DNA from 4 places in the Streptomyces sp. NPDC048182 genome. Region 3 is predicted to be linked to each of the others. Evidence: riboswitches for the same ligand, from Rfam matches in the RefSeq annotation. Region 3 holds a riboswitch; each other region holds the start of a gene.

What was found. A riboswitch is a leader RNA that binds a small molecule or an ion and turns the genes downstream of it on or off. The one in region 3 is predicted to bind cyclic di-AMP.
Region 1: another riboswitch for cyclic di-AMP. It lies ahead of ACGFZL_RS18415 (peptidoglycan DD-metalloendopeptidase family protein); the one in region 3 lies ahead of ACGFZL_RS05870 (peptidoglycan DD-metalloendopeptidase family protein).
Region 2: another riboswitch for cyclic di-AMP. It lies ahead of ACGFZL_RS27710 (M23 family metallopeptidase); the one in region 3 lies ahead of ACGFZL_RS05870 (peptidoglycan DD-metalloendopeptidase family protein).
Region 4: another riboswitch for cyclic di-AMP. It lies ahead of ACGFZL_RS13740 (transglycosylase family protein); the one in region 3 lies ahead of ACGFZL_RS05870 (peptidoglycan DD-metalloendopeptidase family protein).

Annotation. Positions count from the first base shown of each region.
Region 1 is NZ_JBIDAQ010000008.1:240,267-245,037, forward strand. Features, by position in the region: gene ACGFZL_RS18395 (aspartate aminotransferase family protein) at 1-682, shown strand, start outside; gene ACGFZL_RS18400 (helix-turn-helix domain-containing protein) at 743-1,330, shown strand; gene ACGFZL_RS18405 (DUF6126 family protein) at 1,327-1,446, shown strand; gene ACGFZL_RS18410 (tyrosine-protein phosphatase) at 1,460-2,260, opposite strand; cyclic di-AMP (ydaO/yuaA leader) riboswitch at 2,545-2,703, shown strand; gene ACGFZL_RS18415 (peptidoglycan DD-metalloendopeptidase family protein) at 2,708-3,520, shown strand; gene ACGFZL_RS18420 (SGNH/GDSL hydrolase family protein) at 3,715-4,500, shown strand; gene ACGFZL_RS18425 (MBL fold metallo-hydrolase) at 4,647-4,771, shown strand, end outside.
Region 2 is NZ_JBIDAQ010000017.1:65,604-70,374, reverse strand. Features, by position in the region: gene ACGFZL_RS27720 (M16 family metallopeptidase) at 1-55, shown strand, start outside; gene ACGFZL_RS27715 (pitrilysin family protein) at 52-1,440, shown strand; cyclic di-AMP (ydaO/yuaA leader) riboswitch at 1,642-1,805, shown strand; gene ACGFZL_RS27710 (M23 family metallopeptidase) at 1,815-2,585, shown strand; gene ACGFZL_RS27705 (GntR family transcriptional regulator) at 2,710-3,375, shown strand; gene ACGFZL_RS27700 (HPr family phosphocarrier protein) at 3,550-3,831, opposite strand; gene ACGFZL_RS27695 (GNAT family N-acetyltransferase) at 3,932-4,771, shown strand, end outside.
Region 3 is NZ_JBIDAQ010000002.1:592,896-597,666, reverse strand. Features, by position in the region: gene ACGFZL_RS05875 (aldo/keto reductase) at 1-789, opposite strand, end outside; gene ACGFZL_RS05870 (peptidoglycan DD-metalloendopeptidase family protein) at 856-1,986, opposite strand; cyclic di-AMP (ydaO/yuaA leader) riboswitch at 1,998-2,154, opposite strand; gene ACGFZL_RS05865 (PP2C family protein-serine/threonine phosphatase) at 2,401-3,588, opposite strand; tRNA gene ACGFZL_RS05860 (tRNA-Met) at 3,745-3,818, opposite strand; gene ACGFZL_RS05855 (dihydrofolate reductase family protein) at 3,891-4,771, opposite strand, start outside.
Region 4 is NZ_JBIDAQ010000006.1:79,640-84,410, reverse strand. Features, by position in the region: gene eno (phosphopyruvate hydratase) at 1-409, opposite strand, end outside; gene ACGFZL_RS13740 (transglycosylase family protein) at 632-1,375, opposite strand; cyclic di-AMP (ydaO/yuaA leader) riboswitch at 1,379-1,546, opposite strand; gene ACGFZL_RS13735 (transglycosylase family protein) at 1,734-2,813, opposite strand; gene ACGFZL_RS13730 (PP2C family protein-serine/threonine phosphatase) at 3,123-4,298, opposite strand; gene ACGFZL_RS13725 (NAD(P)/FAD-dependent oxidoreductase) at 4,708-4,771, shown strand, end outside.

The DNA.
Region 1 (4,771 bases), on a different contig from region 3:
CGACGAGGTGCAGACCGGCCTCGGCCGCACCGGGAGGTTCTACGCCTACCAGCACGAGGACGGCGTGGAGCCGGACCTGGTGTGCGTGGCCAAGGCGCTGTCCGGCGGCTATGTGCCGGTGGGGGCCACCCTGGGCAAGGACTGGATCTTCAAGAAGGTGTACTCCTCGATGGACCGGGTGCTGGTCCACTCGGCCAGCTTCGGCTCCAACGCGCAGGCCATGGCGGCCGGCCTCGCGGTGCTCTCGGTGATGGAGAACGAGGAGGTCGTCGCCAACGCAGCGGCCATGGGGGACCGGCTGAAGTCCCTGCTTGCCGCGCTGGTCGACCGCTACGAGCTGCTCGCCGAGGTCCGGGGCCGCGGGCTGATGATCGGCATCGAGTTCGGGCGGCCCCGGTCGCTGAAGCTGCGCGGGCGCTGGACGATGCTCCAGGCGGCGCGCAAGGGGCTGTTCGCGCAGATGGTGGTGGTGCCGCTGCTGCAGCGCCACCGCATCCTCACCCAGGTCTCCGGGGACCACCTGGAGGTCATCAAGCTGATCCCGCCGCTGACCGTCGACGCCGACGACGTGGACCGGTTCGTGGACGCCTTCACCGAGGTGATGGAGGACGCGCACACTGGGGGCGGGCTGATGTGGGACTTCGGGAAGACGCTGGTCAAGCAGGCGGTGGCCAACCGCTGACGCTTTTGCCTGTGAGGCAAGAAGATTGCCCAAAAGGCAAGCCCGGGCTGCAATGGAGGCATGACTTCCATCGAGTCCGTCATGGCGCCGCAGCTGCGCGCCCTGCGGCGCCGGGCCGCCCTCACCCTGGAGGCCGCGGCCCGCGCCGCCGGGCTGTCGCCGGCCCACCTCTCCCGCCTGGAGACCGGGCAGCGCCAGCCCTCGCTGCCGATGCTGCTCGCCCTCGCCCGCGTCTACGGCACCACCGTCTCCGACCTGCTCGGCGAGACGGCTCCCGAGCGGGAGGCCGTGGTGCGCGGCGCCGACATGGAGCCGACGGTCGCCGGCGGCTGGACGTACCGCCGGGCCGGCGGGTCGGGGCGCGGCATGCAGGCGCTGCGGGTCCACGTGCCGCACGACTCCCAGGGCTCCCAGGGCGACATCGTGCGGGTGCACCCCGGCGAGGAGTGGCTGCACGTGCTGCGCGGCCGGCTCCGGCTGGCGCTCGGCGACAGCGTGCACCGCCTCGGTCCTGGCGACAGCGCGCACTTCGACTCGCTCACCCCGCACCGGATCGCCGCGCTGGACGCCGACGGGTGCGACCTGCTGTTCGTCCACACGCTGCTGCAGAGCCCGACCACCGCGCTGTGCCTGGGGGAGACGCCATGAGAGACATGCAGGAGAAGTTCCCGCGGGCCCTGTGGGTCCGGCTGCTCATCTACATCGCCCTGGGCCACGTCTTCGGCGCCTTCCTCTTCCTGCTGTTCGAGGTGGGCGCCAAGTAGCCGGGCGGGCGGCTCAGTCCGCCAGCATCCGGGAGCGCAGCCGCTCCCGGGTCTCCGGGGTGAGGCCGAGCCCGCGCTCCAGGTAGGTGTCGACGTCGCCCCACGTCTCCTCGACCGTCTCGAAGGCCGCCGCCAGGTACTCGGCGCGGGCGTCGAAGAGCGGGTTGAGCAGCTCCATGACCTCGGGCGACCAGGCCGAGGCGGAGGAGGAGCCGCGCTGCACCTTGTAACGGCGGTGCGTGGCGTTGGACTTCAGGTAGTCCTCGACGATGGCCTCGCGCTCCACGCCCAGGGCGAGCAGGGTCACGGCGACCGACAGGCCCGCGCGGTCCTTGCCGGCCGCGCAGTGCATCAGGGCGGGGACGCTGTCCTCGGCCAGGGCGTGCAGCACCCGGGAGTGCTCGGCGGTGCGGTCCTTGATGATCGAGCGGTAGGAGGCGGTCATCCGGGCGGCGCCCTTGCCGTCGGCGAGGATGGCGCGCAGCTGGTCGAGGTCGCCGTCGCGGACCATCTTCCAGAACTCGGCGCCGTCGGCCGGGTCGCTCAGCGGCAGGTTGACGTTCCGCACGCCCGGCAGCTCGACGTCCGGGCCCTCCAGCTTCTGGTCGGCGGCGTTGCGGAAGTCGAAGACCGTGTGCAGGTCCAGCGAGGCGAGGAACGCCGCGTCCTCGGCGGTCGCGTGCGCGAGGTGACCACTGCGGAACAGCACGCCGTGCCGCACTCGGCGCCCGTCGGCCGCCGGCAGCCCGCCGACGTCACGGAAATTGCGTACGCCGGTCAGCTCGGGCTCGGCCGACGGGGCGTGCTCGGTCACGTTACGGCTGGATGAAGTCACGGCTCGACGATACGACACCCCCCGTCCGACGTGCGGCGGTGCGTGAGGAGCGTCATAACCGTGACGGTGCGTGCCTCGTCATGTTCACGTAATTCAGGTAATTCCTATGGCCCTTTGCGGGAAATCCCGCTTTCCGAATCGACGCAGGGTGACGAGGAATTCCGATAAAGGATCAAGACGGCACTTGTCGGCTCGGGTCCCCGTCACTTACGTTCACCTCCGATCCGGACGGACGCCCAATCCTGCCGCCGCCCGGAGCCAGAAATCGTCAAGCACCCGTCCATGGCAGGAGCGGGGGACCCACAGGTAAGACCGCCTGTTCCGGTTCCCGGAACGGCTAGGGGTAAAGCCGCGCATTCCGCGCGGCCGGGCATCTCCAGTCCGCACCCGACAGCTCACCTCGCAGGCGCCGGAGAGGAATTCGTCATGCCCGCGAAGGGTAAGCACCGCCGTCCCAAGGCCAACCGCCTCACCCGCACCATCGCCGCCGTCGCCGGAACCGGCAGCGCCGCGATCGCGCTCCCGCTGATGGGCGCCGCCGGCGCGCACGCGGCCCCCGCTCCCGCCAAGGCCGCCACGGCGCACACCTACACGGTGAAGAGCGGCGACTCCCTGTCCGGGATCGCCCGTGCGCAGCACGTGTCCGGCGGCTGGAAGAAGCTGTACGACAACAACCGCGACGCCATCGGCGGCAACCCGTCGCTGATCCGCCCGGGTCTGAAGCTCACCCTCGGCGAGCAGGCCACAGGCAAGGCCGAGCCCGCAGCCGCGAAGCCGGCGAAGCCCGCCGCCAAGGCCGAGCCGGCCGCAGCGAAGGCCGAGCCCGCCGCCACCGGCTTCACCGCCCCCGTGGCCGGCGCCACCATCGGCACCCCGTACCACCAGGCCGGCAGCATGTGGTCCAGCGGCTACCACACCGGCACCGACTTCGTCGTCCCGACCGGTACCTCCCTGAAGGCCGTCGGCGCGGGCACCGTCGTCTCCGCCGGCTGGGGCGGCGCGTACGGCAACCAGGTCGTCATCAAGCTCGCCGACGGCCACTACGCCCAGTACGCCCACCTGTCCGCGCTGTCCGTCTTGGCCGGCCAGGCCGTGACCGCGGGCCAGCAGGTCGGCCTCTCCGGCGCCACCGGCAACGTGACCGGACCGCACCTGCACTTCGAGATCCGCACGACGCCGGACTACGGCTCCGACGTCGACCCGGTCGCCTACCTGCGCGCCCACGGCGTCTCTCTCTGACGCCGCCGCCACGCCACCGAAGGCCGGACCCACGATCCCCGGGTCCGGCCTTCGGTGTTATTCCTGAATTGGCCAACACTTTAGGCGTGGCCTTTCTCACCGTTCGTCAAGCCCCGCCTACGGTCGCGTAGGTCACATTCCGAGGTGAATCATGGGCCGACGTGGCAGACGATTCGAAGAGTGACAGCGAAGCAGTGATCGGGTCGTACGTGGCGCTGGGGGACAGCTTCACCGAAGGCGTCGGCGACCAGGGCCCCGACGGGTCGCCGGTCGGCTGGGCGGACCGGTTCGCCGTCCTGCTCGCCGACCGGCGGCCCGAGGGCGACTTCACCTACACCAACCTCGCGGTGCGCGGCCGGCTCCTCGACCAGGTCGTGGCCGAGCAGGTGCCCCGTGCCGTCGCCCTCGCACCGGACCTGGTCTCCTTCTGCGCCGGCGGCAACGACATCATCCGGCCCGGCACCGACCCGGACGAGGTCGCCGAGCGCTTCGAGCGGGCGGTGGCGGCGCTGACCGCGACGGCCGGCCGGGTGCTGGTGACGACCGGGTTCGACACTCGGGGCGTGCCCGTGCTGAAGCATCTGCGCGGCAAGATCGCCACCTACAACGGACATGTGCGGGCCGTCGCCGACCGCTACGGGTGCCCGGTGCTCGACCTGTGGTCGCTGCGCGGCGTCCAGGACCGCAGGGCCTGGGACCTGGACCGGCTCCACCTGTCCGCCGAGGGCCACACCCGGGTGGCGCTGCGCGCGGGCCAGGTGCTCGGCCTGCCCGTCCCGGCCGACCCCGACCAGCCCTGGCCGGCGCTGCCGCAGCGCGCCGCGCTGCACGTGCGGCGGGACGACGTGCAGTGGGCGCGGGAGTACCTGGTGCCGTGGATCGGGCGCCGGCTGCGGGGCCAGTCGTCGGGGGACCACGTGACGGCGAAGGGCACGCTGTCGCCGGCCGACATCCGGACGCGGATCACGGCGGTGGCCTGAGGGTTGGAGGGGGCGGGTGCCTCGGTGACCGGGGCGCGCCGGCTCGCGGGCGGCCACCCTGCACGGACGGCACCCCGGCACCGGGTGCCGTCGTCGTCACATGAGACGACCATAATGAAAGCTCCATCCCTGCACCTGGAGGCACCGTGGCCGGTCCCCGTTCCCTGAACCCCGGGCTCCGCGCACTGCGCCCCGCGGCCTTCGGCGCGGACCCGAGCGGTGCGCGCCTGGCGCGGATCCGCAGGTCGCCGCATTTCAGCGACGGTGTCTT
Region 2 (4,771 bases), on a different contig from region 3:
GCCCACCGCGCCCCAGACCGCCGAAGGCGACGAGAACGAGGAGGCGGCCAAGTGACCGACCTGGCCACCATGGAATTCCACGGGCAGCCGCAGGCCGGCGAGCCCAAGCCGTGGGCCTTCCCGGCCCCCGAGCGCGGCAGCCTGGACAACGGTCTCACCGTGCTGCGCTGCCACCGCCCCGGCCAGCAGGTCGTCGCCGTCGAGGTGTCCCTGGACGCCCCGCTGGACGCCGAGCCGGCCGGCCTGGACGGCGTCGCGACCATCATGGCGCGCGCCTTCTCCGAGGGCACCGACAAGCACAGCGCCGAGGACTTCGCCGCCGAGCTGGAGCGCTGCGGCGCCACCCTCGACGCGCACGCCGACCACCCCGGCGTCCGGCTCAGCCTGGAGGTGCCCGCCTCCCGCCTGGAGAAGGCCCTCGGCCTGCTCGCCGACGCGCTCAGGGCGCCCGCCTTCGCCGACAGCGAGGTCGAACGCCTGGTGCGCAACCGGCTGGACGAGATCCCGCACGAGCTGGCCAACCCCTCGCGCCGCGCCGCCAAGGAGCTGTCCCGGCAGCTCTTCCCGGCCGACGCCCGCATGTCCCGCCCCCGGCAGGGCTCCGAGGAGACCGTCGCGGCCATCGACGCGGGCGCGGTGCGCGCCTTCTACGAGCGCCACGTGCGCCCCGCCACGGCCACCGCCGTGGTCGTCGGCGACCTCACCGGGCTGGACCTCGACGCGCTGCTCGCGGACACCCTGGGCGCCTGGACCGGCTCCGCCGCCGAGCCGCGGCCGGTGCCGCCGGTCACCGCCGACGACACCGGCCGCGTCGTCATCGTGGACCGCCCCGGCGCCGTCCAGACGCAGCTGCTCATCGGGCGCACCGGACCCGACCGGCACGACCGGGTCTGGCCCGCGCAGGTGCTCGGCACCTACTGCCTGGGCGGCACCCTCACCTCCCGCCTGGACCGCGTCCTGCGCGAGGAGAAGGGCTACACCTACGGCGTCCGCGCCTTCGGGCAGGTGCTGCGCTCCGCGCCCGACGGCACCGGCGCCGCGATGCTCGCCATCAGCGGGTCCTTCGACACCCCCAACACCGGGCCGGCGCTGGCCGATCTGTGGACCGTGCTGCGCACCCTGGCCGACGGCGGCCTCACCGACGCCGAGCGCGACATCGCGGTGCAGAACCTGGTGGGCGTGGCGCCGCTGAAGTACGAGACCGCGGCGGCCGTGGCGAGCACCCTGGCCGACCAGGTCGAGCAGCACCTGCCCGACGACTACCAGGCGGCGCTCTACCGCCAACTCGCCGCCACCGGCACGGTGGAGGCCACCGCCGCCGTGGTCAGCGCCTTCCCGGTGGACCGGCTCGTCACGGTCCTGGTGGGCGACGCGGCGCAGATCAAGGCGCCCGTCGAGGCGCTCGGCATCGGCGAAGTGACCGTGGTGGCCGCCGAGTAGCGGCACGCGCGCGCGGCAGGCCCCCGCACGGCCCTGGTACGGAAACGTCACCAGGGCCGTGCTGTGTCCGAATTGGGGAGAGACTGCCTCTCTGTGCTGTGGTGTGCGCAACAAAACCGGTGTTGCGTTTGAGAATTGAACACAGCCGCGTTTAGCGTCATCCGGGCTGTTCGTCAGGCAGTGCGCCGCACCCGCGGCACCGGACAGCCATCGCCGAGTCCCCGTACGGCGCGAGCCAGGGGAGCCGGGGACCCATCGCAGTCCCTGGGGTGAATCGGACGCCCGCGCGCGAGCGAGGGGGCCCGTAGGAGACCTTCCTGCTCCGAACCCGTCAGCTAACCCGGTAGGCGAGAGGGAAGGAAAGGACGAGCCTCTTGGCGTTCACGCGCGCCACCGGGAAGCACCGCCGGCCCAGCCGGATGCAGCGCACCACCGCCCGTGCCGCGAGCGTCGCGGCCCTCACCGCCACCGGCGTCGTCGGCACCCTGGCCGCCCCGGCGCTGGCCGCCCAGGCCGAGCCCGCGCCGGAGACGACCGGCCTCACCCCCGTCATCACCATCGGCGACTCGATAGCCGATCAGATCGACGCCCAGGCCGCCGCCCAGGAGCAGGCCGCCGCGGACGAGGCCGCCCGCAAGGCCGCCGAAGAGGCCGCGCGCGAGCGGGCCGCCGAGGCGGCCAAGGAGGCCCACGAGGCCAAGGAGCGGGCCGCCCGCGCCGCCGAGCGCAAGCGCCTCGACACCTTCGTCGCGCCGATCAGCGGCTCCTACGTCTCCACCGGCTACCAGTCCAGCAGCTCGCTGTGGTCCTCCGGCAGCCACACCGGCATCGACTTCCACGCCGCGAGCGGCACCACGGTGCACGCCGTCGGCACCGGCACGGTCGTCACGACCGGCTGGGGCGGGGCGTACGGCAATCAAGTCGTGATCAAGATGCATGACGGCACGTACACCCAGTACGGGCATCTGTCGTCCATCAACGTCTCGGTCGGCCAGTCGGTCACCCCCGGCCAGCAGATCGCGCTGTCCGGCAACACCGGCAACACCACCGGACCGCACCTGCACTTCGAGGCCCGCACCGGTCCGGAGTACGGCTCGGACATGGACCCGGTCGCCTACCTCCGCTCGCACGGCGTCCACGTCTGAAAAACATCCCCGAATTCCGGTCGGCGGTCGGAAAGAACGCCGAATTGGCCTAGAGTCTTGACCCAGAGTCGCTGAGGACGCGTCCGTCGTCGGCGTTTCACGGGGATTAAGGCGGAGGTCGGCCATGCGAATTCCGGCGCACTCGGTGTGCGCGGCGATCCGGGACGACATCGTCGCCGGGGTGCACCCGCGCGGCAGCCGCCTCACCGAGGAACTGCTCGCCCGCCGCTACGGCGTCTCCCGCGTCCCCGTCCGCGAGGCGCTGCGCACCCTGGAGGCCGAGGGCTTCGTGGTGACCCGGCGGCACGCGGGCGCCTGCGTCGCGGAGCCCAGCGAGCAGGAGGCCGCCGACCTCCTGGAGGCCCGCGCCCTGCTGGAGCCGCTCGGCGCGGGGCGGGCCGCCCGACGCCGCAGCGAGGCCCACCTGAAGGTGCTGCGCGGACTGGTCCGCCTCGGCCAGGAGCGGGCCGGCCAGGGCGGGTCCGAGGACCTGCGCGCCCTGGGCGGCTGGTTCCACGAGACCCTGGCCCAGGCCGCCGGCAGCCCCTCCCTGACCGCGCTGCTCACCCAGCTGCGCCACAAGATCGCCTGGCTCTACGTCGTCGACGTGCCGGCCGGCGCGGTGCAGTGCTGGGCGGAGCACGGCGCGATCGTCGACGCGGTGACCCGCGGGGACGGGGAGCGGGCGCGGATGCTGATGGCGCTGCACGCCGAGCGCTCGGCGCCGGCCCACCGGCTGCGGGTGAGGAGAATGCAACCTGCCGTAAACACACCGAGCGCGGGGAATTAACACGGGCGCCGTATACAAGAGGGGAATTCCCGGCGGGATCTCGAAAGGGGAGTTTGGGAGGATTTCCCTTTGACCGGGGGTGCTTCTCGTAACGGGAAAGGCCGGCCCGCGCCCTCGAAATGAGGGCGCGGCCCGGCCCACGCGAAATGCCCGCAGTGGCGTCGGGTCGCGGTGTCAGACGGTCTCGGGAAGCTCCTCGAGGCCCTCCGCGACCAGCTTCGCCAGCCGCTCCAGGGCGGCGTCGGCGCCCTCGGCGTCCGAGGCCAGGACGATCTCCTCGCCGCCCTGCGCGCCCAGGCCGAGGACGGCCAGCATGGAGGCCGCGTTGACGGGGTTGCCGTCCGCCTTGGCGATGGTCACCGGGACCCCGGTGGCCGTGGCGGCCCGGACGAAGATGGAGGCGGGGCGGGCGTGGAGACCCTCGGCCCAGCCGACGTTGACGCGGCGCTCAGCCATGTGATGCTGCCCTTCGAGTGGTGCAGGGTTGACCTGGTGCAGGGTTGTCTAGACCAGTTTCCCACATCGCGCGGCATGCGCGAGCCGTACGCTGGGGCGCATGCAGACCTCGCCGGACCGGCACGCGTATCCCGCCCACTGGGAGGCCGACGTGGTGCTGCGCGACGGCGGCACCGCGCGCGTGCGGCCGATCACGGTCGACGACGCCGAGCGCCTGGTCAGCTTCTACGAGCAGGTCTCCGACGAGTCGAAGTACTACCGCTTCTTCGCGCCCTACCCCCGGCTCTCCGCCAAGGACGTGCACCGCTTCACCCACCACGACTTCGTGGACCGGGTCGGTCTCGCCGTCACGGTCGGCGGCGAGTTCATCGCCACCGTGCGCTACGACCGGATCGGCCCCGGCGGCACCCCCGCCTCCGCGCCGGCCGACGAGGCCGAGGTCGCGTTCCTGGTCCAGGACGCCCACCAGGGGCGCGGGGTCGCCTCCGCGCTCCTGGAGCACATCGCCGCCGTCGCCCGGGAGCGCGGCATCCGCCGCTTCGCCGCCGAGGTGCTGCCCGCCAACACCAAGATGATCAAGGTGTTCATGGACGCCGGGTACACCCAGAAGCGCAGCTTCGAGGACGGCGTGGTGCGCCTGGAGTTCGACCTGGAGCCCACCGACCGCTCGCTCGCCGTGCAGTACGCGCGCGAGCAGCGCGCCGAGGCGCGGTCCGTGCAGCGGCTGCTCCAGCCCGGCTCCGTCGCGGTCGTCGGCGCCGGACGCGCGCCGGGCGGCGTCGGCCGCAGCGTGCTCGGCAACATCCTGGACGCCGGCTACACCGGCCGGCTGCACGCCGTGAACCGGGGGCTCGCCGAGGGCGAGACGGAGATCGGCGGCGTGCCGGCCCGCCGCTCGGTGCGCGACATCGACGGGCCCGTGGACCTCGCCGTGGTGGCC
Region 3 (4,771 bases):
CACCGGCACGTCGTGGGCGCGGGCGACGTCGTCCAGCGCCGTCAGCACCCGCTGCCCGCGCTCGGACTCCAGGTGCTTGGCCGCGCCCTCCGCGCGCGGGCTGTCGACCTGGGCGCCGGGCCGGTACTTGCCGGTGAGGAAGCCGGCGGCCAGCGCGAAGTACGGCACGGCGGCCAGGCCCGCGCGTTCGGCGAGGGCGCTCAGCTCGCCCTCGTAGGTGTCCCGGGAGACCAGGTTGTACTGCGGCTGGAGGGCGACGTAGCGGGCCAGGCCCTCACGCTCGGAGAAGGCCAGCGACTCCGCGAGCCGCTCGGCGGAGATGTTGGAGGCGGCGATCTGCCGCACCTTGCCGGCCCGCACCAGCTCGTCCAGGGCGCCGATGATCTCCTCGACCGGCACCTCGGGCTTGTCGAAGTGCGTGTAGTAGAGGTCGATGTGGTCGGTGCCGAGGCGGCGCAGCGAGGCGTCGGCGGCGGCCTTGATGTTGCCGGCGGTCAGGCCCTGGAAGTCGGGGTGCTGACTGACCTTGGTGGCGATGACGACGTCGTCGCGCCGGCCGCGCGCCGCGAGCCACTCGCCGATCAGCGTCTCCGACTCGCCGCCGGAGTTCCCCTCGGCGAAGGCGGAGTAGGAGTCGGCGGTGTCGACGAAGTTGCCGCCGGCGGCCGTGTAGGCGTCCAGGACGGCGAAGGTGGCGTCCCGGTCGGCGGTCCAGCCGAAGACGTTGCCGCCGAGGGCGAGCGGGAAGACCTCGAGGTCGGAGGAGCCGAGCTTGCGCAGTGAAGTCATACCCCGTGACAACGAGCGGACCGGGGCGGGGCATTCCGCCCCGGCCCGGTCAGGGGGCCGGACGGGTCAGGGGGTGAGGCCCTTGTCGTGCAGCCAGGGCATCGGGTCGATGCCGCTGCCGCCGCCCGGGTGGACCTCCAGGTGGAGGTGGGGCCCGGTGACGTTGCCGGTGGCGCCGACGCGGCCGATGACCTCGCCGGTGGACACCTGCTGGCCGACGCTGACGTTGATGGACGACTGGTGGCAGTACCAGAGCTCGGTGCCGTCCTCCAGGGTGAGGACGGTCTTGTAGCCGTAGGCGCCGGCCCAGCCGGCCGAGGTGATCGTGCCGCCGTGCACGGCCTTGAGCAGCGTGCCGGTGGGCGCGGCGAAGTCCAGGCCGGTGTGGTGGCCGGAGGACCAGTAGGCGCCGGCCTGCCCGAAGGTGGAGGTGATCGTGTAGGACGAGGTCGGCAGCGTGTACTGCTTGGCGAGCTTGGCCAGCCGCTCGGCCTCGGCCTTCTTCGCCGCCTCCTCGGCCGCCTGCTTCTTCGCGGCGGTGGCCTTGGCCTCGGCCTCCTTCTCGGCCTTGGCGGCGGCCTCGGCGGCCTGCTTCTCGGCCTTCGCCGCGGCCTCGGCGGCGGCGCGGCTCTCGGCCTGGTCCTCCTGCTGCGCGGCCTGCGCCATGATGCGGGCGCGCAGCACCTCGCCGGCGTCGGCGGCGCTCCGCGGGGCGTCCTCGGAGGCGGAGGCGGAGACGGCGGTCGTGGCGTCCGCACCGACCGCCCCTGCCGTGCCGATGCTGCTGAGCGGGGCGGCGGCCGGCTGGTCGTCCGGGGCGTCGTCGCCGGGGAGCAGGGCGCCGACCGAGGCGGGCAGGTCCGGCAGGTCGTGCAGGCCGGGGAGGTCGGGCAGGGAGATCTCCACCGGCGGCTTGCCGGTCTGCGCGCTGGCCATGCCGCCCGCGCCGACGGCGGCGATGACGCCGACGCCGAGGACGGTGGAGCTGCGGGCGAGGCCGCCGCGCTGCTTGGCGACGCGGTGCCGGCCGCGTATCGGGCGGATCGAGTCCTCGGTGGGGTTCCACTCGCCGAAGGAGTCCGGCTCGGGTCCGAAGGCGGTGAGGGTGTCGCTCTCGTGCGGGGCAGGCATCTGCGGGACAGGCATCTGCTGGACCGGCACATGCGGGGCCACGGGGGCAGGGCGGTTGGACGCCACGCGGGCGCGCTCCTTTCCTTCCTTCCGCCTACCGGGTTAGCTGACGGGTTCGGAGCAGGAAGGTCTCCTACGCGCGTATACCTGCCGTGTCGCCACGGCGTGACACCCGCGATTCACCCCAAGGTGGTGGTTCCCCGGTTCCCTTGCGGGATTCGGCGCGTGCGCACGGAGCCGCCTTCTGTGACGGCTGGGACGACCGCGCTGCGTTATCGAACGTTAATAGACCCGGGCCGGTGATTCCAAGCCGTTCCCGTGGATCGGTGCGGAATCCGTCGCGGACGATCGCCCCAGGGCCGGTGAAATCCGGGCGAGTTGCCCGTCCCGCCGGTCAAGTCGGCGGTCATTACTCACTTGACGGAGCGTCAGCCGCTGTGCGCAGGGCGGTCGTCCCCTCACTCCTGGTAGCAGCACGGTTTAGGGACGCCGTACGGCGAGCAGCGCCATGTCGTCGGCCATGCCGCCCCCGGAGTGCCGGCGCACGTCCCGCGCGAGGGCGCGCAGCAGGTCCGCAGGGTGCCGGAACACCCGGCCGGTCAGCCGCGCGTGGGGGTCGTAGAACTCGCCCCGGGCGTCGCGGGCCTCCGACAGCCCGTCGGTGTACAGCAGCAGGGTGGCCCCGCCGGGGAAGGGGGCCTCCTCGGCCCGGTCGGGCCACACCCCCAGCTCGCCCATGCCCAGCGGCAGCGCCGCCTCCCGGGCGGGCAGCGGGCGCAGGGTGCCGTCGCCGTAGAGCAGCAGCGGCGGCGGGTGGCCGCGGTTGACGAGGCGGACGACGCCGTCGCCGTGCGGGAGTTCGGCGAGCACGGCGGTGGTGAAGCCCTCGAAGGCGTCGAGCCCGTCCCGCCGGGTGCCCTCGCGGGCCAGCGCCCGTTCCAGGCGGTGCGCGACCGCCTCCAGGGTGGCCTCCTGCTCGGCGGCCTCCCGGAACGCCCCGATCACCACGGACACGGCGGCCACCGCGCCCATGCCCTTGCCGCGCACGTCCCCGACCAGCAGCCGCACGCCCCGCGCGCTGTCCTGCACCGCGTACAGGTCGCCGCCGATGAACGCGTCGGCCTGCGCGGCCTCGTAACTGGCGGCGATCTCGAACCCGCCGATCCGGCTCGCCGGCTGCGGCAGCACCGCGCGCTGGGCGGCCTCGGCGATCTCCCGGGTGGAGGCGAGCCGCTCGTCGGTGCGCCGCACGAAGGCGTTGACCAGCACGGCGAGGACGGCGACCGTCGCGATGGTGATCAGCTCGGTGATCGAGTCGACGTAGTGGATGACGCCGAGGGAGGTCTGCAGGGCGATCACCACGGCGACGACGGCGGCGCCGGTGAGGACGGTGCCGCGCCGGGAGTAGAGCGGGGCGGCGATCAGGGGGGCGGCCGTGTAGAAGGGGCCCGCGGTGAAGTAGCGCGGGGTGAGGAGGTCGTACACGACGGCGAGGACGATCAAGAGGACGGGGAGGGCGCGGACGAGGCGGTGACCGGCCGCCGCGCGACGGCGGGCGGCGCGCAGCGCACGAGGTGCCGGCGGGACCTCGTCACCGAGCCCGGGGTCGGGCACGGGATCGCCGGGGAGCCGGCCGCCGGCCCGGGCGTCCGGCCCCTCGTCGTCCATGCCCTTCAGGCTCCCCGGTGCGGGGGCGGGGGGCGAGTCGCGTGGGCCGGACGGGGGATGGTCGTACGGGAGGTGGTCGTACGGGAGGTAGTCGTACGGCGGGGAAACACCGAAGGCCGGGAGCCAGCTGAACTGGTTCCCGGCCCTCGGCCAGAGTAGCGGGGACAGGATTTGAACCTGCGACCTCTGGGTTATGAGCCCAGCGAGCTACCGAGCTGCTCCACCCCGCGTCGGTGTGTCACCACCATACGTCATGCGGCGGGTGGATTGCACATCGGTTCAGCCGGGGCGGTGCGCGCCGGTCACTCCGCCAGGTGCCGGTTGGGCGCGGCGGCCCGCTCCGCGTACTCCGGCAGCACCACCACGGCGGCGCCCGCGGCGGCCAGTACGCCGCTGCCGTCCGCCCCGGGCACGAAGGTGTCGGGCTCCCGCCAGGCCGTCACCACGCGGCGCACGCCGGCGTCCAGGATGAGCCGGGCGCAGGGCGCGGGCCGGGAGGCGCGGTGGGCGCACGGTTCGAGGCTGGAGTACACGGTCGCGCCGGCCAGCCGGGGATCGCCCGCCTCGGTCTTCGCCAGGGCCGCCTCCTCGGCGTGCACGACCGGGTCGCCGCCCTCCCGCGAGTGCCCCCGCGCCAGCTCGGTGCCGTCGGCGGCGACGACGACCGCGCCGACGCTGAAGGCGGTCACGGAGGGCGGGCACAGCTCGGCCAGCTCGCAGGCGAGGGCCAGCCAGTGCCGGTCGGCGGCGGAGACGCCGTCGCCGGCGCCGGGGGCGGTGGGGAGGTAGCGCATCAGGACGACGTCCTCGATGCGCCGGGTCTCCACCAGCCGCAGCCGCCCGGGCCGGTAGCCGCCGGGCCCGAACAGCCGGGGCGCGGCCGGGTCGCCGACGAGGAGGGGGGCGAGGACGAGCTGGAGCTCGTCGGCCAGCTCCTGCTGGAGCAGCTGGGTGTGCACGGTGCCGCCGCCCTCCACCATGAGCCGGTTGACGCCCCGTACGTCGTGCAGGTGTGCGAGGGCCGTGGGCCAGTCGATCTCGGCGCCAAGGGTGACTGCGTCGGCGTCGATGCCCAGCTCCCGGGCCCGCGCGGCGCCCGCGTCCGTCGTGAGGAGCACCTTGTCGCCCCCCGTGTGCCAGAAGGCGGCCGCCGGGTCCAGCTCGCCCGAACCGCTGACGGTGA
Region 4 (4,771 bases), on a different contig from region 3:
GACCGCCCAGGTAGCGGAAGAGCGGCAGGTCGGACGCCTCGGAGGCGGCGTGCGCGACGGCGAGGGAGACGCCGAGGATGGCGTTGGCGCCGAGCGAGCCCTTGTTGTCGGTGGCGTCCAGGTCGAACATGGCCTGGTCGATCAGGCGCTGCTCGGTGGCGTCGTACCCGACCAGCTCCGGGCCGATCTGCTCGATGACGGCGAGGACGGCCTTCTCGACGCCCTTGCCGAGGTAGCGGTTGGTGTCGCCGTCACGCAGCTCGATGGCCTCGAAGGCACCGGTGGAGGCGCCGGACGGAACGGCGGCACGACCCGTGCTGCCGTCGTCGAGGCCGACCTCGACCTCGACCGTGGGGTTGCCTCGGGAGTCCAGGATTTCCCGGGCTACGACGACGTCGATGGACGGCACGAGCATCTCCTTCTTCGATGTGACGCTTCGGTGTGATCCTGCGGGACGAGCCTAACCGGCTCAGGGCGATCGGCCAGCCGGTCACCCACCCTGTGGACAGAACCGAGCCTAGATTGTTTCCCAGTGGAACAAAGCGGGGTCCGGGGAAACGGGGCGTGAAAAACCCCGTCCCGGTGCGTACGGGGGAACACGCACCGGGACGGGGAGGGGGTGGGCCGCCGCTTACTTGAGGTGCAGCTGCTGGCCCGGGTAGATCAGGTCGGCCTGGTCGACGATGTCGTCGTTCAGCTTGAACAGCTTCGCCCAGCCGCCCTTGACCTCGTGCTTGTCGGCGATCTTGCTGAGGGTGTCGCCCTTGACGACCTTGTACTCGCCGTCGCCCTTCTTGACCTTCTTGCCGGTCGGGGTGGTGACGGTCTTCTTCGCGGCGGGGCGCTCGCTGGAGCGGGAGGCCTTCTGCTCGCTCTCGTGGGCGGTGGAGCCCGACGACTGCTGCTGCGAGGAGGAGCCGGAGGACTGCTGCGAGGAGCCGGAGCCGGAGTCGGACGAGCCGGAGCCGGAGTCGGACGAACCCGAGCCCGAGGAGGCCGGGGAGGCGTCGGACAGGCCGGTGCCGCAGACCGGCCAGGCGCCCTTGCCCTGGCCCGCGAGCACCTTCTCGCCGACGGCGATCTGCTGGGCCTTGCTCGCCTGGTCGGCGGTGGCCGCGTACTGGGTACCGCCGTAGGCGGCCCAGGTGGAGGCGGAGAACTGCAGGCCGCCGAAGTACCCGTTACCGGTGTTGATCGACCAGTTGCCGCCGGCCTCGCACTGGGCGACGGTGTCCCACTCGGAGGTGGTCGCCGCGGAGGCGTTGCCGGCCGCCATCAGCGGGGCGGCGACGGCCGCGCCGGTGACGCCGGCGACGGCGATGACCCGGGTGGCCTTGGACGGGCGACGGTGCTTGCCAGAGCCGTTGAACAGCATGGTTGATCCCCTCACCGACGCCTGCGAGGTGAGCTGTCGGGTTCGGGCCGGTTGAGTTGCCCGGCCGGGTCCCTCACGGGACTCGGCTCCACCCCTAGCCACTCCGGTTCCAACGTCCCGGCGCGGCGCTTACCTTGGGTCCCCCGCTCCTGCCTTCGGCGCTTGACGCGACGACTGTTCCCGGACGGCCGCTGGCAGGATTCGGCGTGCGGCAGCCGGGGCTCGCGGTGACGAGCGATCACGACCGTAGACACGGCGCCGGGGGATTTTCAAAGACGATCACGGCTTATGAGACCTATATCTCACGTGATCCAAACCGGACATATGATCTCGAAACCGGGCGTGAACTAGGCGCCGACTAGCGGGTGTTTACGCCCGATTCGCCACCGACGGTGAGGGTCTGACCGGGCAGGATGTGGTCCGGGTCGGCGCCGACGACGTCCTTGTTGCCGGCGTACAGCGAGGGCCACCCGCCCTTGAGGTCAAGGGAGTCGGCGATGGCCCAGAGGTTGTCGCCGGACCGGACGGTGTAGGAGCCGTCGACGGCCTCCCGCGCGCGGTCCTCGCCGCGCGAGGCGTGCCGGCCGGACGCGTCGGCCGTACGGTCCTCCGGCGCGGCCTCGTCGGCGCTGTCGCCGCGGTGCCGGCCCGAGCCGGCGGAGTCGGCGGACTCGGTGCCGGTGAGGTTCGAAGAGCCGTCGCCGCGGGCCGGGTTGTCCGTCTCGCCGGCCGCCGGGGCGGTGGGGGACGTGTCCGGCTCGGCCGTGTCGTCACCCTTGCCCGACGTGGCGTCGGGGGAGCCGGACGGCTGCGGCGTCGTCCCGCCGGGGCCCGTGGACGTCTCGGATGCCTCGGACGTCTCGGACTTCCCGGGCGACTTGGACGTCTCGGGCGCGTCGGGTGTCTGCGGCGTCCGGGGCTGCTCCGACGTCTTGGGCTTCGTCGAGGTCTTGGGCGACCCGGACGCCTCGGGCGCGTCGGGCGTCTTGTCGGCGGCGCCGTCACCGCCGGCCTCCTTCTCGTCCGGCTCGTCGCCGCCCGACCCGCTCCCGGTGGACGCCGAGTCGTTGCCCATGCCGGCGAGCAGGGCGCAGGTCGGCCAGGCGGAGATGCCCTGGGCGGCGCGTACGCGCTCGGCCACGGCGATCTGCTGGGAGCGGCTGGCCTGGTCGGCGCTGGAGGCGTAGGCGAGGCCGCCGTACTGCTCCCACGCCTGCTGGCTCAGCTGGAGGCCGCCGTAGTAGCCGTTGCCGCTGTTCTGGCTCCAGGCGCCGCCGGTCTCGCACTCGGCGACCCGGTCCCAGTCCGCCCCGTCGGCCGCGTGGGCGCCGGTCGCGCCGAGCAGCGGGATCGCGATCGCGGAGCCGGTGACACCGGCGGCGACGACCAGGGCGGGCGCCTGGCGGGGGCGACGGTGACGACCGTTCCCGGAGAGCATGCGACGACCTTTCAGAGGGGACGGGGACCGGCGCGGCGGGTGGTGCCGGTCGCCACGCTGATGGGTGAACGTATCGGCAGATGATCGCTTGTCACAAGTTCATGCCGCGCAGATCACGTGAAGATCACAGACGTGAACGCGTGTCACCTTTCGGTGCAGACGGTGCCGTTGTCGTCCCTCGGTGGCGCCGGGGAAGTGAGGGGACATGCGGAGGTGGCGGAGGCCCGCCGCGGGGAGTCCCACGCCGGCTGCGTACTAAGAGGAGAGTCGGCGGCGCGGGCCCGAGTGTGCGCGCGGACCTGTGCGCCGTCACGGCGCCGGCGTCGGCTCCGTCCTCGGCGGCCCCGTCGGAGACACCGTCACCGCCAGCAGGGCCAGGTCGTCCGTCAGGTGGCCGCCCGCGTGGTCGTGGACCAGGCGGGCCAGCGTGTCGACCACCGCCGGGGGGCCTTCGCGCCAGCAGTCGGCGAGGGCGGTGAGGGGGGTGTAGAAGACGCCGTCGGCGTCGCGGGCCTCCAGGAGGCCGTCCGTGCACATCAGGAGCAGGTCGCCGGGGGCGAAGGGGCGGGACTCGTACGTCCAGGGGCCCGGGTCGAGGTCGCCGAGGCCGAGGGGGAGGCCGGGGTCGGCCGGCTCCCACTGGTGGACGCCGGCCTCGCCGGCCAGGAAGGCCGGGCAGTGGCCGCGGCTGAGCAGGCGGACCTCCCCGCCCTCGGGCGGCAGCTCGGCCACGGCCGCCGTGATGAAGTGCTCGCTCGGCGCCCCGTCCGCGCCGCCCCGCACGGCGTCCAGGTCGGCGGTGTGCCGGGTCACGGCCTGGTCGAGGTGGCGGGCCAGCTCCGCCAGCGCCGGCGTGTGGTGCGCGGCCTCGCGGAAGGTGCCCACCAGGGCGGCGACCGCCGGAATCGCGTCGGGCCCCTTGCCCCGCACGTCCCCGACCAGCAGCCGCACGCCGTAGGGGGTGCGCTCGGCCGCGTACAGGTCGCCGCCGACGGACGCGGCCTCGGAGGCCGCCTCGTAGCGCACCGCGATCCAGGTGCGGCCCAGCCAGGCCCGCACCGGCGGGAGCACCGCGCGCTGGGCGTACACCGCGGCCCGCCGGGCGCCCCGCAGCCGCCGGTTCAGCCGCTGCCGCAGCAGGCACAGGGGGACGGCCGCCCACAGCAGCACCAGCAGGTTGACGAAGTCGACGATCCCGTGGAACCCCTCGGCCGCCCAGTGCTGCCCGAGCAGCAGCCACAGCGCGGCGATGCTGTTGAGGACCGCGAGCAGCACCACCCGGGGCAGCGCGTACACGCAGGCCGCGGTCATCGCGCCGAGCCCGAGCAGCACGTCCCCGTTGAACTGGCCCGGCGTGAGCAGGTCGAGCGCGAGCGCCGCGACGGTCATCGCCACCGGCGCCCACCACGCCCAACGGGGCAGCGGCGGGTTCTCCGGTCCCGGGTCGTGGGTCAGCAGTCCCGTGGCGCGGCGGTGCGGGCTCATGGGGGACAAACGTAGTGAACGGGACACGTCCCGGGCCGTCGGCCACTCCGGTCCGGGGGGACGGGAGTCCGCCGCGGGAAAGTTCGTGAAGTTCTTCACAAGGAATTCGGTCGCTCAGGGCCGCAAGTGGCCTTCGATTGACCCTTTCGAGGGCTCAACTGCCCTTTGAACACGTTCAGGAGATGGCCGGGCAGCGGGCCCGCGGGAGGTGTCGCGGGTGCCGTCCGGAGGGGCTCCCGGGCCCGGACGGGCAGCTCAAGCGGCATTGACAACGGCATCCCCTATACCGTGGTTCCCACCCCACGCCATGACCTCCGTCACGTGGGCGCAGGATGGTAACACGACCCTCACCCGAGCTTGTGAAGGGGCGCACGAACCACCCCCCTGGACCGGGTGGATACTCGATCCCATGAGCACCACGGAGCGTCCCAGGATCCTCGTAGTAGGCGGTGGGTACGTAGGCCTGTACGCAG